One region of the Fictibacillus enclensis genome, then DNA from elsewhere that is predicted to be linked to it. Evidence: riboswitches for the same ligand, from Rfam matches in the RefSeq annotation. Region 1 holds a riboswitch; each other region holds the start of a gene.
What was found. A riboswitch is a leader RNA that binds a small molecule or an ion and turns the genes downstream of it on or off. The one in region 1 is predicted to bind S-adenosylmethionine.

Region 1 (4,676 bases):
ATGGGAAGAGCTGGAGCAAGACGCTAAAAAACTCACCAAAGGCAACAAAGTTTACGGATTGGGTGTAATGCCGCAGATCGAGCGTTTGTATTACATGGCTGAGTCCCAGGGCGGCCAGGTCATCACAAATGACCGTGCGACTTTTGCAGAAGACCGTGTGGCGCGTGCACTTCAGCCGGTATTGGACATGCATCTAAAAGATAAAACCGCTGCTCAAGCTTCAGAGGTTGGTTCAGGTTCCGGGGGAGAAATGTTTGGCCAGGGAAGGGCTGCCATGGTGATGGAAGGAAACTGGAACATTCCGTTCATGGAAGATACGTTTCCTAAAATAGATTATGGAACCGCCGAGCTGCCAACGGTTAACGGCAAGAAGGGAACCATGTCCTTCACGGTCGGTTATGCCATGAATGCAGAATCCAAGCATAAGAAAGCGTCATGGGAACTAATCAAGTACCTGACCGGAAAAGAAGGCATGAAAACATGGACAAGCAAAGGCTTTGCCTTGCCTACGCGTAAGTCAGTAGCTGCAGAACTCGGCTATGACAAGGATCCACTGCGTAGACCCCTTGTTAAAGGAGCCAAATATGCGACTGTTTGGCAGGACGGTCCGATGCTGCCGATCGTGATGAATAACTTCAACAACCAATTTTTAAGTGCCTATCTTGGGGAACGGCCGCTGAAGGATGCTTTGAAAGACGCGCAAAAACAGGCTAATAAAGAGATTAAGGTAGCGGAATAACAAAAAAGAGAGGTGAAGAAACATGGTAAAAAGCAGTTCTTCCAAAAAATTGAGAAGGGAAGCGGGGCAGGGGTACCTGTTCATGGCACCGGTCCTCATCATTCTTGGAATCTTTGTAATCGCTCCCATCCTTTGTGCAATCTACCTTTCTTTCCATAAAGTAGAGTTGCTTGGCGGTACGCATCTGGAATTTAGGGGACTTGATAACTTTATGAAGATCACGTTTGATGACCGGGCGCATATTGCTCTAAAAAATACCTTCATTTACGTGGTGATTGTTGTGCCGCTTCAGACGCTGCTTGCGCTTGTATTGGCAGCGTCCCTGAATGCCGGCATGAAGGGGCAGAAGTTTTTCCGGATTGTTTATTTTTTACCGACATTGACCTCTTCAGCAGTACTTACTTTGATTTTCATGTGGATGTACAATCAGAACGGTCTGATCAACCACATTTTACACATGCTGCACCTGCCAACGTACAACTGGATCGGTGATCCGAGTGTAGCTTTATTGGCGATCATGATTATGAATATTTGGGCGACGGCACCGTTTTTTATGGTGATCTATCTGGCGGCCCTTCAGGATATACCAGACAGCCACTATGAAGCTGCTGAACTCGATGGCGCAACGGGACTTCAGAAATTCTGGCACATTACGGTTCCCAATTTGCGGCCCGTGACTTCTTTTGTGGTGATTATGGGTCTCATTGGAACCTTCCAGCTATTTGATCAATCCTACATCTTTTCAGGAGGATCGGGTGGACCGAACAACTCCACCTTGACGGTTGTTCTTTTGATCTATCAATATGCCTTTAAATCACTCGGCACCATGGGCTATGCGACAGCACTTGCCTTCATGCTTGCCATCATTATTTTGATCGCAACACTTCTGCAGCGGAAATTTTCCAAGGAAGAATCACTTTATTGAGGAGGGGTACCATGAAAAAACGACCGATTGGAAAAACCATTCTGTATGTAATCTTGATTGTCTACGCGGTGATCACCCTTGTTCCGTTTTTATGGGCTCTTTCATCCTCTTTTAAATCATTAGGAGAAATCGTAAGCGGAAGCATAAACTTTATACCGAAAAACTTTACCATCGATAACTATAAGGAGATTTTCTCACGGGAGCCGCTTTTTGGCCGCTGGTTGTTTAACAGCTTGTTTATCGCTGTGGTCGGCACCTTTTTGAATTTGCTTTTCAACTCGATGGCCGGTTATGCCCTTGCCCGCCTCAGCTTTCCGGGCAAAAAAAGTATCTTTATTATCATTTTAGCAGTGTTGATGATTCCGTTTCAGGTGACGCTCATCCCTAACTTCTTGATTTTAAAAGAATTCGGATGGCTGAATACCTATCAGGGAATGATCATCCCCGGTGCGGTCAACGCCACCTTCATATTCATGATGCGCCAGTTCTTTATTAACTTTCCAAAAGAAGTAGAGGAAGCGGCAGCTATAGATGGACTGGGCAAATTCGGCACCTTTTTCCGGATTGTTCTTCCGCTTGCCAAGCCGGCATTAGCGGCACAAACCATCTTTGTCTTTATGGCCTTCTGGAATGATTTCATGCGGCCGCTGATCATCCTGTCTGATGAAAGCATGTTCACTCTTCCGTTAGGGCTAAATTCATTCAAAGGACAGTTTATCAGCTACTGGAATTACATTATGGCAGCTTCTATGGTCTTTACCTTGCCGATTTTGATACTGTATGCCTTCTTTAACCGCTATTTTGTCAAAGGCATTAAGTTTACAGGGGAGAAATAGACCACCATTAGAAGGACAAAAATCGTTTTACCAAAAACTAACTTTTGACAAGAAAGCCCAAACCCTTTACAGTAGTAAAAGCTGTTATAACTGAAAACTGGATACTTCTTATCACGAGAGACTGAGGGACTGGCCCTGAGACGTCTCGGCAGCGGACCTGAATTTCGAAGGTGCTGTGCCAAATCCAGCAAGCAGTTCATGCTTGAGAGATGAGAAGAGTTCCTTATGAGCATATAGGGCCTCTTCTTTGGAAGAGGTCTTTTTTCATATATGTACATGCAGCAATAACAAACGTAGAGGTGTTTTTAGATGGATGCAGTAAAAAAAGGAAATGCGCTGGCGCTATTGCCGCTCGTTATCTTCCTGGTCCTGTTCATCGGCTCAGGTGTAATCACTGGTGACTTTTATAAAATGCCCGTGGTTGTAGCCATACTCGTGGCAGCAGCGGCAGCCCTGTTAATGAATAGAAAAGAAACGCTGAACCGTAAAATTGAGCGTTTTGCCAAAGGTGCAGGACATCTTGACATTATCATTATGGTCTTCATCTTTATTCTGGCCGGTGGATTTTCTGCAGCTGCGAAGGGAATGGGAGCAGTGGAGTCCACGGTCAATCTCGCCTTGTCAGTTGTACCCGAAAATTTCCTGATTGTCGGTCTCTTCGTAATCGGTGCCTTTATTTCCTTGTCGATGGGAACGTCCATGGGGACCATTGCCGCACTGGCGCCGATTGGCGCAGGAATCAGTGGTCAGACGGATATTCCAATGGCACTTTCCATGGCAGCCGTCGTAGGGGGAGCCATGTTTGGAGATAACTTGTCCATTATTTCGGATACCACCATTGCTGCGGTCCGTACCCAGCAGACCCAAATGAGGGATAAATTCAAAGTGAACTTTTTCATTGTCCTTCCTGCCGCCATTGTTACGTGTGTGCTCCTTTGTATTGTTACGATGGGCAGTCATTCCAGCGTATCGGCTGACAGCTTTCAAGCGGTAAAAATCCTTCCATATGTTGGTGTATTGATTGCTGCCCTTCTTGGCATGAATGTATTTGTTGTGTTAAGCGGCGGAATCATATTGGCGGGAGTGATCGGCCTGGTGGATGGAGCCTATACTCTTTCAGCCTTTTTAAAAACGATCACCGACGGAATGTTTGGCATGTCTGAACTTGTTTTCCTGGCCCTACTCATTGGAGGAACGGTAGAGCTGATCCGCTATAACGGCGGAATTCAGTATCTTCTTGATGTATTAACGAAGAACATTCGAACAAAAAAAGGAGCGGAGTTTGGTATTGCAGGATTGGTCAGTGCAACCAACCTTTCCACCGCCAACAATACGATTTCCATTATTACAGCAGGTCCTCTTGCCAAGCAGATATCCGATCGGTATGGCATCGATAAGCGAAAATCAGCAAGTCTTCTTGATATCTTTTCGTGCGCTATTCAAGGCTTGATTCCCTACGGTGCCCAACTGCTGACGGCGGCCAAAATCGGCTCCATCTCACCAGTGAGCCTTCTGACGTATTCGTTCTACCCGATTTTAATCGCCGTTTGCGGCGTGATTGCCATTTTGATCGGTTATCCGAAGCTGAAAGAACGAAAAGAACATATGGAAAAGAAACATGCTTAAATGATGAAAGGAACCTCAATCGTTGGATATTCCCATGCGATTGAGGTTCTTTTTTGTCGAATCTTTTTAGGAAAATAGTCATATTTCGTATTGACAAGGAAGATTATGGGTGTTAATTTTAGAATAATCAATCGTTCTTTTTAGAGAACGAAATTGCTTGATTCTTACCATTCGTTTCTGTTTTTTTATTAAGGATATTTGGAGGACAACCATGAGTGCAATAGCTGGAATACTTCATTTTAATAATGAACCTGTCAATCCAAAGGCTGGCATGAACATGATGCAAACATTAAGCCGTTATCCGGCTGATGCTGTGCAGACGTGGCAAAACCAGCAAATTTTTCTTGGTTGTCATGCGCAATGGATTACGCCTGAATCAATTCGAGAACAACTCCCGTTTTACGACTATGAAAAACAGCTGGTTATTACCTCTGATGCGATTATTGATAACCGAACCGAATTATTCGAACGACTGCAAGTCCATCACGCGCTTCGGAAAGAAATGCCCGATAGCCAGATTATCCTTCTCTCTTATGAGAAGTGGGGAGAG
Region 2 (4,676 bases), 170 kb from region 1:
AGGAGGATGTTTATGGCGAGAGTGACCGGGTGGATTTATGAAAAAGAATGCAGGTTATTCAAATGGGTAAACAGCAGGCTGCAGCATCGTTTGTTGGACAAGTACTTTAACGCCATTACCCACTTTGGAGGTGCAACTGCCACGATCATTACCACTCTTCTCGTACTGCTCTTCGCACCTGATAATGCAAGAATATTTGCTGCCGCAGGTTTCCTGTCTCTCGTACTCAGCCATATCCCTGTGGCCATCTCCAAGAAATGCTATCCCCGCAAGCGCCCATACCTCATGATACCGGGTACAAAAACCTTCAGTCATCCGCTGAAAGACCATTCCTTTCCGTCCGGGCATACAACAGCGGTCTTCTCTGTCATTATCCCGTTGTCCCTGATCCACCCCGGTCTGCTCTGGATTCTTGTTCCGCTGGGCTTCTCTGTCGGAATCTCCCGGATGTACCTTGGCTTGCATTATCCCACAGATGTCCTCGCAGGCATGATGCTGGGAATCAGTTCAGGAATCTTTTCCGTTTTCTTGGTTAATTCTTATCTCGTTACCAACCATTTATAATGTTCAGGAGGGGTTACATGAAAAAAGCGCTACAGGAACACGATTTGATGATTGTAAAAGAAATAAATCCCACTTTCCAGTCAGGATTCAATCTGCCAACAATCCTCAAATTTCCTGTATTCATAAAATCTCTGGAGCATAAACCTCCTGATCTGCCGCTCAAAAAAATAAAGCCGGCCCTTCCAGTGGGAATCCCAATGGAAGACCGGCTTTTTTATTTATGCGTTTGCTTGTTCTTTAAGTGCTTCTGCTTTATCTGTTTTTTCCCAAGGAAGCTCAACGTCAGTACGGCCGAAATGTCCATAAGCAGCTGTCTGCTTGTAAATCGGACGGCGAAGATCGAGCATTTTGATGATTCCTGCCGGGCGAAGGTCAAAGTTCTTGCGCACAAGATCAACCAATACCTCTTCAGAAACTTTTCCTGTTTCAAACGTGTTTACAGCAATGGATACAGGCTGAGCTACACCAATAGCGTAGGCAAGCTGAACTTCAACTTTGTCAGCAAGACCGGATGCAACAATGTTTTTCGCAACATAACGTGCTGCATATGCTGCAGAACGGTCTACTTTGGTCGCGTCTTTCCCAGAGAATGCCCCGCCACCGTGACGGGCATATCCGCCATACGTATCAACAATAATCTTACGGCCAGTCAAACCGGCGTCCCCTTGTGGTCCGCCAATTACAAAACGGCCTGTCGGGTTGATGAAGTACTTTGTATTTTCGTCAATCAATTCTGCAGGTACAACAGGCTTGATTACTTGTTCTTTAATATCCGCCTGGATTTGTTCAAGTGTAATTTCAGGGTGATGCTGAGTTGAAATGACAATCGTATCAATACGAACCGGCTTGTCATCCTCATCATATTCAACCGTTACTTGAGTTTTACCATCTGGACGAAGGTATGGCACTTCTTCCGTTTTGCGCACTTCAGCCAGTCGGCGGGACAAGCGGTGTGCCAATGAAATCGGAAGCGGCATGAGTTCAGGTGTTTCGTTGTTGGCATAGCCAAACATAAGACCCTGGTCACCAGCACCGATTGCTTCAATTTCTTCATCCGTCATCGAACCTTCACGAGCTTCAAGCGCCTGGTCAACCCCCATCGCGATATCAGCAGACTGCTCATCGATGGATGTCAGAACCGCACATGTTTCAGAGTCAAAACCATACTTCGCGCGGTCGTAACCGATTTCTTTGATGGTTTCCCGAACCACTTTCGGAATATCAACATATGTGGATGTAGTAATTTCTCCTGCAACCAGCACAAGTCCGGTTGTTACGGAAGTTTCACAAGCTACACGGGCATTTGGATCGTTAGCCAGGATTTCATCCAGGATCGCATCGGAAATTTGGTCACAAATTTTGTCCGGATGCCCTTCTGTAACTGATTCAGATGTAAAAAGACGACGACTTTTAGACAATTGAGATCCTCCTTCTCTATTTAACGCATAGAGCAATATTTTTCTAAGATACGGTACTCATTCCTATATGGATACTTTGTTTTTGTAAAATATTCAGGTTCAAACCATTTTGAGACATAAAAAAAGCCTTTCCCTAAATCATCATACACGAGGGAAAAGGTCTTATGTCTACGCCTTCACCTCTTATTTTCAAGGCTTGTTCACCTTGCAGGTTAGCACCTTTTCACTTCATTTTTTGGCACGAAGTGTCGGTTGCTGGGTTTCATAGGGCCTGTCCCTCCACCTACTCGGAATAAGAGTAGCCGTTCCCGAAATATAATAGCGCAGTTCGACAAACCTGTCAACTTGAAATGGCACCCCTTCTTCATCCAGATAGGAATTTTCAGCGTCACTATGCCTGATAATAATGTTTGCCAGAGCTGATCAGAGGATAATGCCTGATTTTCGAACCAAATCGTAAAATGTTAAATAAAATAGTATACATTATTTATTTTAATGTGCTATACTAATTTCGAATTTAGTCATGTTGACGGTGATTAATATATTTCTTTAAAAGGACGGTTTTGCGAACATGAATACGGTTGATTCAACGACGACTTTAGATGATATTCTAAACAGCGCAGCTACTCATGAAAATCTCCCAGTACCTATGCTTGTTGAAAAAGCACTGCTCCGCAACGAAGCCATTTTATCTTCGACAGGTGCTCTCAGAGCCACAACTGGAAAATACACTGGACGCTCTCCAGAAGACAAGTTTATCGTGGACGAAGCCAGTTCAAGCGGAAAAATAGACTGGGGCAAAATCAATAAGCCTTTTAATGAAGAAAAGTTTGATAAGCTTTACAAAAAAGTACTTCATTACTTAGGCCAGCAAGAAGAACTTTTTGTGTTTAAAGGCTTTGCTGGCGCTGATCATGCTTATCGCCTACCCATTCAGGTCGTGAACGAATTCGCCTGGCATAATCTGTTCGCCCGGCAAATGTTTATCCGCCCTACAGCTGAAGAGCTAAAGGGACTGGATGCAGAATTTACCGTGGTCTCCGCTCCCGGGTTCCAGGCTGATCCTGAGGTAGACGGCACAAATTCAGAAACTTTCATTATTATATCATTTGAGAGAAGGATTGTTTTGATCGGCGGCACAGAATATGCCGGTGAAATCAAAAAATCAATCTTTTCAGTTATGAACTATATCCTTCCCGAAAAAGGGATACTTTCCATGCACTGCTCGGCAAATGTCGGACAGGAAGGCGATGTCGCCCTTTTCTTCGGCTTATCCGGAACCGGTAAAACGACGCTTTCCGCTGATCCTCACCGCTCCCTGATCGGAGATGATGAACACGGCTGGGCCAATACAGGCGTCTTTAATATCGAAGGCGGATGCTATGCCAAAACCATCAACCTCTCTCAGGAAAAAGAGCCGCAAATCTGGGATGCTATCCGATTTGGAAGCGTTCTCGAAAACGTCGTCCTGGATGATTTGACACGTGAAGGAAACTATGATGACGGCTCATTGACCGAAAATACAAGAGCAGCTTATCCGATCCAGGCGATTCCAAACATCATACAGCCAAGTGTTGCCGGACACCCGAACACCATCATATTTCTGACAGCTGATGCATTCGGAGTATTGCCTCCGATCAGTAAACTGACGAAGGAACAGGCAATGTACCACTTCCTGTCCGGTTACACAAGTAAGCTTGCTGGCACAGAGCGTGGAATTACGTCTCCTCAGGCCACCTTCTCCACTTGCTTTGGTGCTCCATTCCTGCCGCTTGAGGCAACGGTTTATGCAGAAATGCTCGGCGAAAAAATCGATCACCATGAAGTAGAAGTTTACCTTGTGAACACCGGCTGGTCCGGAGGGGCATACGGCGCAGGTAAGCGCATGAACCTTTCCTATACAAGAGCCATGGTCCAGGCAGCGCTTCAGGGTGAGTTAAAATCTGTGGAAACGGTAACCGACCCGATCTTTGGATTAAACATCCCGATTCACTGCCCAGGTGTTCCTGATCAGGTGCTCCAGCCAAAGAAAACATGGAGCAACCCGGAAGAATATGACCTGAAAGCCAAAGAGCTTGCTGCTCAGTTCAATGATAATTTTTCAAAGTTCAATAATGTTCCTGCTGAAATTAAAGGTGCAGGCCCGCTCGTCTAATAAGAATATATCTGATTGTACCGCTTCCTTTAAGGGAGCGGTTTTTATTTTCCATAAAAAGGTTGCAAGCGACACAAGTGTCGCTTATAATAACGACAAAGGTGTCATTTTGTAAAAGGGAGTGTTTTACATGAAAAAGAATGCTCTATTACGTAACCGCTCGTACCTGTATTTAATGTCCGCACAGGTCGTTTCCAACCTCGGTGACTGGTTAAGCCTCATGGCCATCTTTTCGTTAATGGCCTTCAAATGGGATGTCTCACCTCTTGAAATATCCTTTGTCGTCATCTGTCTGGGTCTTCCCATGACGGTGCTCGGTCCTGTATCCGGTGTAATTGCAGACCGCATGAATCGTAAAGTCATTATGGTGGTTTCTGACCTATTTCGTTGTGTCATTATACTTGGTTTAATTGTTGCCAACGTTCCATGGCATATCTACGTTCTCCTGCTTCTTCTTGGCACCTTCTCTTCTCTTTTTACACCAGCGAAAAGTGGGATGCTCAAAGAAATTGTCAATGATGAAGAGATGCAGCAAGCGG
Region 3 (4,676 bases), 1.8 Mb from region 1:
GAATGCAATAATAATTTACAATGGCTATCATACAGCTTTCAAAGGAAGCTGTCAATTGCAATTTTCAAGAAGTTTAATAGTGTTCGGGTCTGCGGTCCTCAAAAATGGGGATTCTGCTTCTGACTTCATCAACGAGATCCGTCTCGATCTCGGCAAATAAAATGGTTTCATTTTCACCATCTGCTTCAGCGGTGACGTCTCCCCACGGATCGATGATGATAGAGTGGCCGGCAAAGGCGTTATTGTTATCCCGGCCGATTCTGTTGCATGCGATCACATAGCATTGGTTTTCAATGGCTCTCGTAATTAAGAGATTTCGCCAGTGAGAGAGCCTTTGGGCAGGCCATTCGGCCGGCACGAACAGAAGGGAGGCACCATCGAGAACATGGGCGCGGATCCATTCCGGAAAACGGATGTCATAACAGATGACTCCTGCAGCCGGAATGTTCTCCAGCATAAAATTCCCCTTGGTGGATCCGGGGGCAATGAACTTCTCTTCCTGCATAAGGCGAATCAAATGCAGTTTGCTGTACTCTCCAATCTGCTCACCCTCGCGATTAAAGGCGTAAAGTGTGTTAAAAATGCCATTGTCTGTTTTATTGGCAACAGAGCCGGCAACGATATTGATGCGGTGCTGCCGTGCTAAACCGCTCATCAGCTTTTTCAGATTATCCCCGTTGGCGTCTCCAATTTCAACAAGACGCTCCAAATCATAGCCGGTCGTCCAGAGTTCCGGCAGTACGACGATATCTGCGTTTTGTTTTGACGCTTCTTCAATTCTTTGTACGGCTTTCTTAATATTCTCTTCCGGCAATCCGAGCTGGATGTCCATTTGGATCAGTGCTACATTCAGTTTCATGCGTATCCCCCATTAAAACATTTTGACAGATTTTTAATAAGCGTATAACATATTGGATTAGAATTTCAAGAAAATTATGAATGACAGGATGTGTGAATGTGAAACGTTTCCAGCAAGCAGATGCGTTAAAACGCCTGCCTGAACAATTTTTTGCCAAGCTTGTGGGAAAAGTGAATGCGGTTGCCGCACAGGGGCATGATGTGATTAATCTTGGACAGGGAAACCCTGACCAGCCGACACCTCCTCATATTGTTGCTGCCTTGCAAGAGGCAGCGGTTAATCCTCAGTACCACAAATATTCTCCTTTTCGGGGATATGATTTTTTGAAAGAAGCGGTAGCTGTTTACTATAAAAACGAGTTTGGGGTAGAGGTTGATCCCAAAAAAGAAGTGGCTGTGCTGTTTGGCGGAAAAGCAGGTCTCGTAGAAGTAGCACAGTGTTTTCTGAACAAAGGAGATACCGCTTTAGTTCCGGATCCGGGTTATCCGGATTATTGGTCGGGCGTCGCCATGGCGGAAGCAGAAATGAGCATGATGGCGCTGAAAGAGGAAAATGACTTTCTTGTCGACTATAACGAAATTGATAAAGAAACGGCCGACCGTGCCAAATTAATGTTCCTCAACTATCCAAACAATCCAACAGCAGGTGTTGCCACTCCGCAATTTTTCAAGGAAACCGTGGACTTTGCCAAAAAGCATGATATTCTGGTCGTTCATGACTTTGCCTACGGAGCCATTGGGTTTGATGGAGAAAAGCCCGTCAGTTATTTGCAGACGCATGGTGCCAAAGAACAGGGAATTGAGATTTATACATTGAGTAAAACGTATAATATGGCAGGCTGGAGAGTCGGATTTGCGATTGGAAATGAGAGTGTGATAGAAAGCATTAATCTGCTTCAGGATCATTTTTATGTCAGCCTGTTTCCGGCGGTACAGGAAGCAGCGGCAAAGGCACTGCTTGGGGCGCAGGATTGTGTCAGGGAGCTTGCCGACATGTACGAAAAGCGAAGAAATGTTTTTATTTCAGGGTTGCAGGAACTCGGGTGGGATGTTAAGGCACCCAGAGGGTCCTTTTTCTGCTGGCTTCCCGTGCCTGAAGGACATACTTCAGAGAGTTTTGCAGATTACTTGCTGAAGGAGGCACATGTTGTGGTCGCTCCGGGCATCGGATTTGGCAAAGAGGGAGAAGGCTATGTAAGAGTGGGTCTTCTTACGGATGAAGAGCGCTTGAAAGAAGCGGCAGATCGAATCCGCGCATTAAATATCTTCTAAGCTATAATTGGATTGACAGATTTTTTATAACCTGTCATAATCACAAGTAATTCTAACATTCGAAGTAATATGAACATTTTCTCTTATCAAGAGCAGGTGGAGGGACTAGCCCGATGAAGCCCGGCAACCGGTTATCCTAAGGATTTACACGGTGCTAAATCTTGCAGCGCATGCTGGGAGATGAGAGGAAGCGGCATCCTTATGTCTATAATGCCTCTTCCCTCGGGAAGAGGTTTTTTTCGTGTGAATTTATGTTTTGGAGGGATACATCATGGCGTCAGTAACTGCGACCTATCTTGTTCATGATCCTAAAGGGAATTTTGAAAAAAAAGCGGAAGGAATTGCGCTGGGGTTAACCGTCGGCTCCTGGACCGATCTTCCGGATCTGCAAAAGGAGCAGCTTAAAAATCATAAAGGCAGTGTGGCAGAGATCATTGAATTGCCGGAAGATGCACGGGTAAACCAATACTTTGGTTCGCCAAGAAAGCAGGCACTTCTGAAAATCTCTTATCCAGCTGCAAACTTTTCTCCTGACCTTCCAGCGATCTTAACGACCGTTTTTGGAAAGCTTTCACTGGATGGCGAGGTAAAACTTATCGATCTGGAATTTTCGGAAGACTTAAGCAGCGCATTTCCAGGGCCATCCTTTGGAATTGATGGGATTCGAAATCAGCTCGGTGTTTATGAACGTCCGCTGCTCATGAGCATTTTCAAGGCTGTGATCGGCAGAGATATGGACTACTTTAAACATCAGCTGAGAGAACAGGCACTTGGCGGCGTTGATTTGGTCAAGGATGATGAAATCCTGTTCGATAATCCGCGGACCCCATTTGAAGAACGTATTAAAACAGCCAAACAAGTACTGGCCGAAACGGAAGAGGAGACTGGCCATAAAACACTGTATGCCGTTAATTTAACGGGACGGACATTTGAATTAAAAGACAAGGCGAAACGTGCAGCCGAGCTCGGGGCAAGCGCCCTGTTGCTCAATGTTTTTGCCTACGGACTGGATGTGCTGCAAAGCCTGGCAGAGGATCCTGAAATTAATCTGCCCATCATGGCTCACCCGGCCGTTTCAGGTGCACTGACACCATCCGAGTTTTATGGCATTTCCAACCGGCTTCTTTTAGGGAAGCTGCTTCGGCTTGCTGGAGCGGACTTGGTGCTGTTTCCGTCGCCATATGGCAGCGTGGCCCTCAGGAAAGAAGACGCTGTTGGCATCGCTGCAGAGCTGACAGAAAAGCATATAAACTGGAAAGGTGCTTTCCCAGTGCCGTCAGCCGGAATTCATCCGGGATTGACCCCTCTTTTGCTTCAGGACTTTGGCATCGACAGCATTATTAATGCCGGCGGCGGAGTTCACGGGCATCCAGGAGGAGCCGTTGCCGGAGGAAAAGCGTTCCGCGATGCGATTGATGGCTTGCTGCTTAACAAATCGCTGGAGCAGATCAGCGAGGAGAGCGATCCGCTGAAAGCCGCATTGAATCTATGGGGCGGTCTGGTGAAATCATGAGCAGAGAACGGATTATCTTTTGTGATTTTGACGGAACCATTACCGAAAAAGACAACATCATTGACATCATGAAAAACTTTGCTCCCGAAGGATGGGAGCCGATCAAGGATAAAATACTGAATCAGGAAATATCCATCAGGGGAGGAGTCGGACAGCTCTTTTCTCTTATTCCTTCCAGCCAAAAAGAGGAAATCATTCAATACGTTCTTTCCACGGCAAAAATCAGGGATGGATTTGAAGAATTTGTTCAGTATACGAAAGACCAGAGCATCCCATTGTACGTGGTAAGCGGAGGAATTGATTTTTTTGTTTATCCGATTCTTAAAAATATAGTGGACGAGGAACAGATCTATTGCAACGGCAGTTCATTTGCAGGAGAAACGATTGAAATTCTTTGGCCGCACAGCTGTGACACTCAGTGCAGCAATGATTGCGGATGCTGCAAGCCGGCTATTTTAAGAAGCTTTGATTCGGATTCATGCGAAAGAATCGTAATCGGCGATTCCATCACCGATCTACAGGCAGCCAAAATGGCAGACAAAGTGTTTGCAAGGGACTTTTTGAAAGAAAAGTGTGAACAGGAAGACATCGCTTTTAAACCTTTCACTACGTTTTATGACATTATTGCGTATCTGCAAACAAAGGAAGTGAGCATTTGAGTTCATTGGGGGAATTGTGGAAAGAGCTGGCTGATGTTAAGGATGAACTGGCTTCACGGGACTGGTTTCCGGGTACAAGTGGAAATTTGTCCATCAAGGTTAGTGGCGATCCCATTACTTTTTTGGTGACTGCAAGCGGCAAGGATAAACGGAAACGAACGAATGAAGATTTTGTTTTGGTGGATGTTTCGGGTAAAGCTGTAGAAGAAACCCATCTGCGTGCTTCAGCTGAAACCGGATTGCATGCAAAAGTGTATGAGCATACCAATGCGTGCTGTTGTTTGCATATTCATACTGTAGATAACAATATCATTTCCGAGCTGTATGGCGATCAGGGGGAAATTACCTTCCGTGGTCAGGAATTGATTAAGGCA

Region 2: it holds a riboswitch for S-adenosylmethionine, as region 1 does, so the genes downstream of both, metK (methionine adenosyltransferase) here and QNH15_RS18810 (Na+/H+ antiporter NhaC family protein) in region 1, are expected to answer to the same signal.
Region 3: it holds a riboswitch for S-adenosylmethionine, as region 1 does, so the genes downstream of both, mtnW (2,3-diketo-5-methylthiopentyl-1-phosphate enolase) here and QNH15_RS18810 (Na+/H+ antiporter NhaC family protein) in region 1, are expected to answer to the same signal.

What each region holds. Positions count from the first base shown of each region.
Region 1 covers NZ_CP126109.1:3,597,658-3,602,333, reverse strand. Annotated here, with positions in the region: gene QNH15_RS18825 (ABC transporter substrate-binding protein) at 1-739, shown strand, start outside; gene QNH15_RS18820 (carbohydrate ABC transporter permease) at 762-1,664, shown strand; gene QNH15_RS18815 (carbohydrate ABC transporter permease) at 1,676-2,500, shown strand; SAM riboswitch class I at 2,606-2,716, shown strand; gene QNH15_RS18810 (Na+/H+ antiporter NhaC family protein) at 2,810-4,126, shown strand; gene QNH15_RS18805 (asparagine synthase-related protein) at 4,338-4,676, shown strand, end outside.
Region 2 covers NZ_CP126109.1:3,430,396-3,435,071, forward strand. Annotated here, with positions in the region: gene QNH15_RS17970 (phosphatase PAP2 family protein) at 13-564, shown strand; gene metK (methionine adenosyltransferase) at 783-1,982, opposite strand; SAM riboswitch class I at 2,163-2,281, opposite strand; gene pckA (phosphoenolpyruvate carboxykinase (ATP)) at 2,554-4,137, shown strand; gene QNH15_RS17985 (MFS transporter) at 4,268-4,676, shown strand, end outside.
Region 3 covers NZ_CP126109.1:1,787,933-1,792,608, forward strand. Annotated here, with positions in the region: gene QNH15_RS09570 (carbon-nitrogen family hydrolase) at 74-859, opposite strand; gene QNH15_RS09575 (pyridoxal phosphate-dependent aminotransferase) at 958-2,130, shown strand; SAM riboswitch class I at 2,211-2,317, shown strand; gene mtnW (2,3-diketo-5-methylthiopentyl-1-phosphate enolase) at 2,402-3,643, shown strand; gene QNH15_RS09585 (2-hydroxy-3-keto-5-methylthiopentenyl-1-phosphate phosphatase) at 3,640-4,302, shown strand; gene QNH15_RS09590 (methylthioribulose 1-phosphate dehydratase) at 4,299-4,676, shown strand, end outside.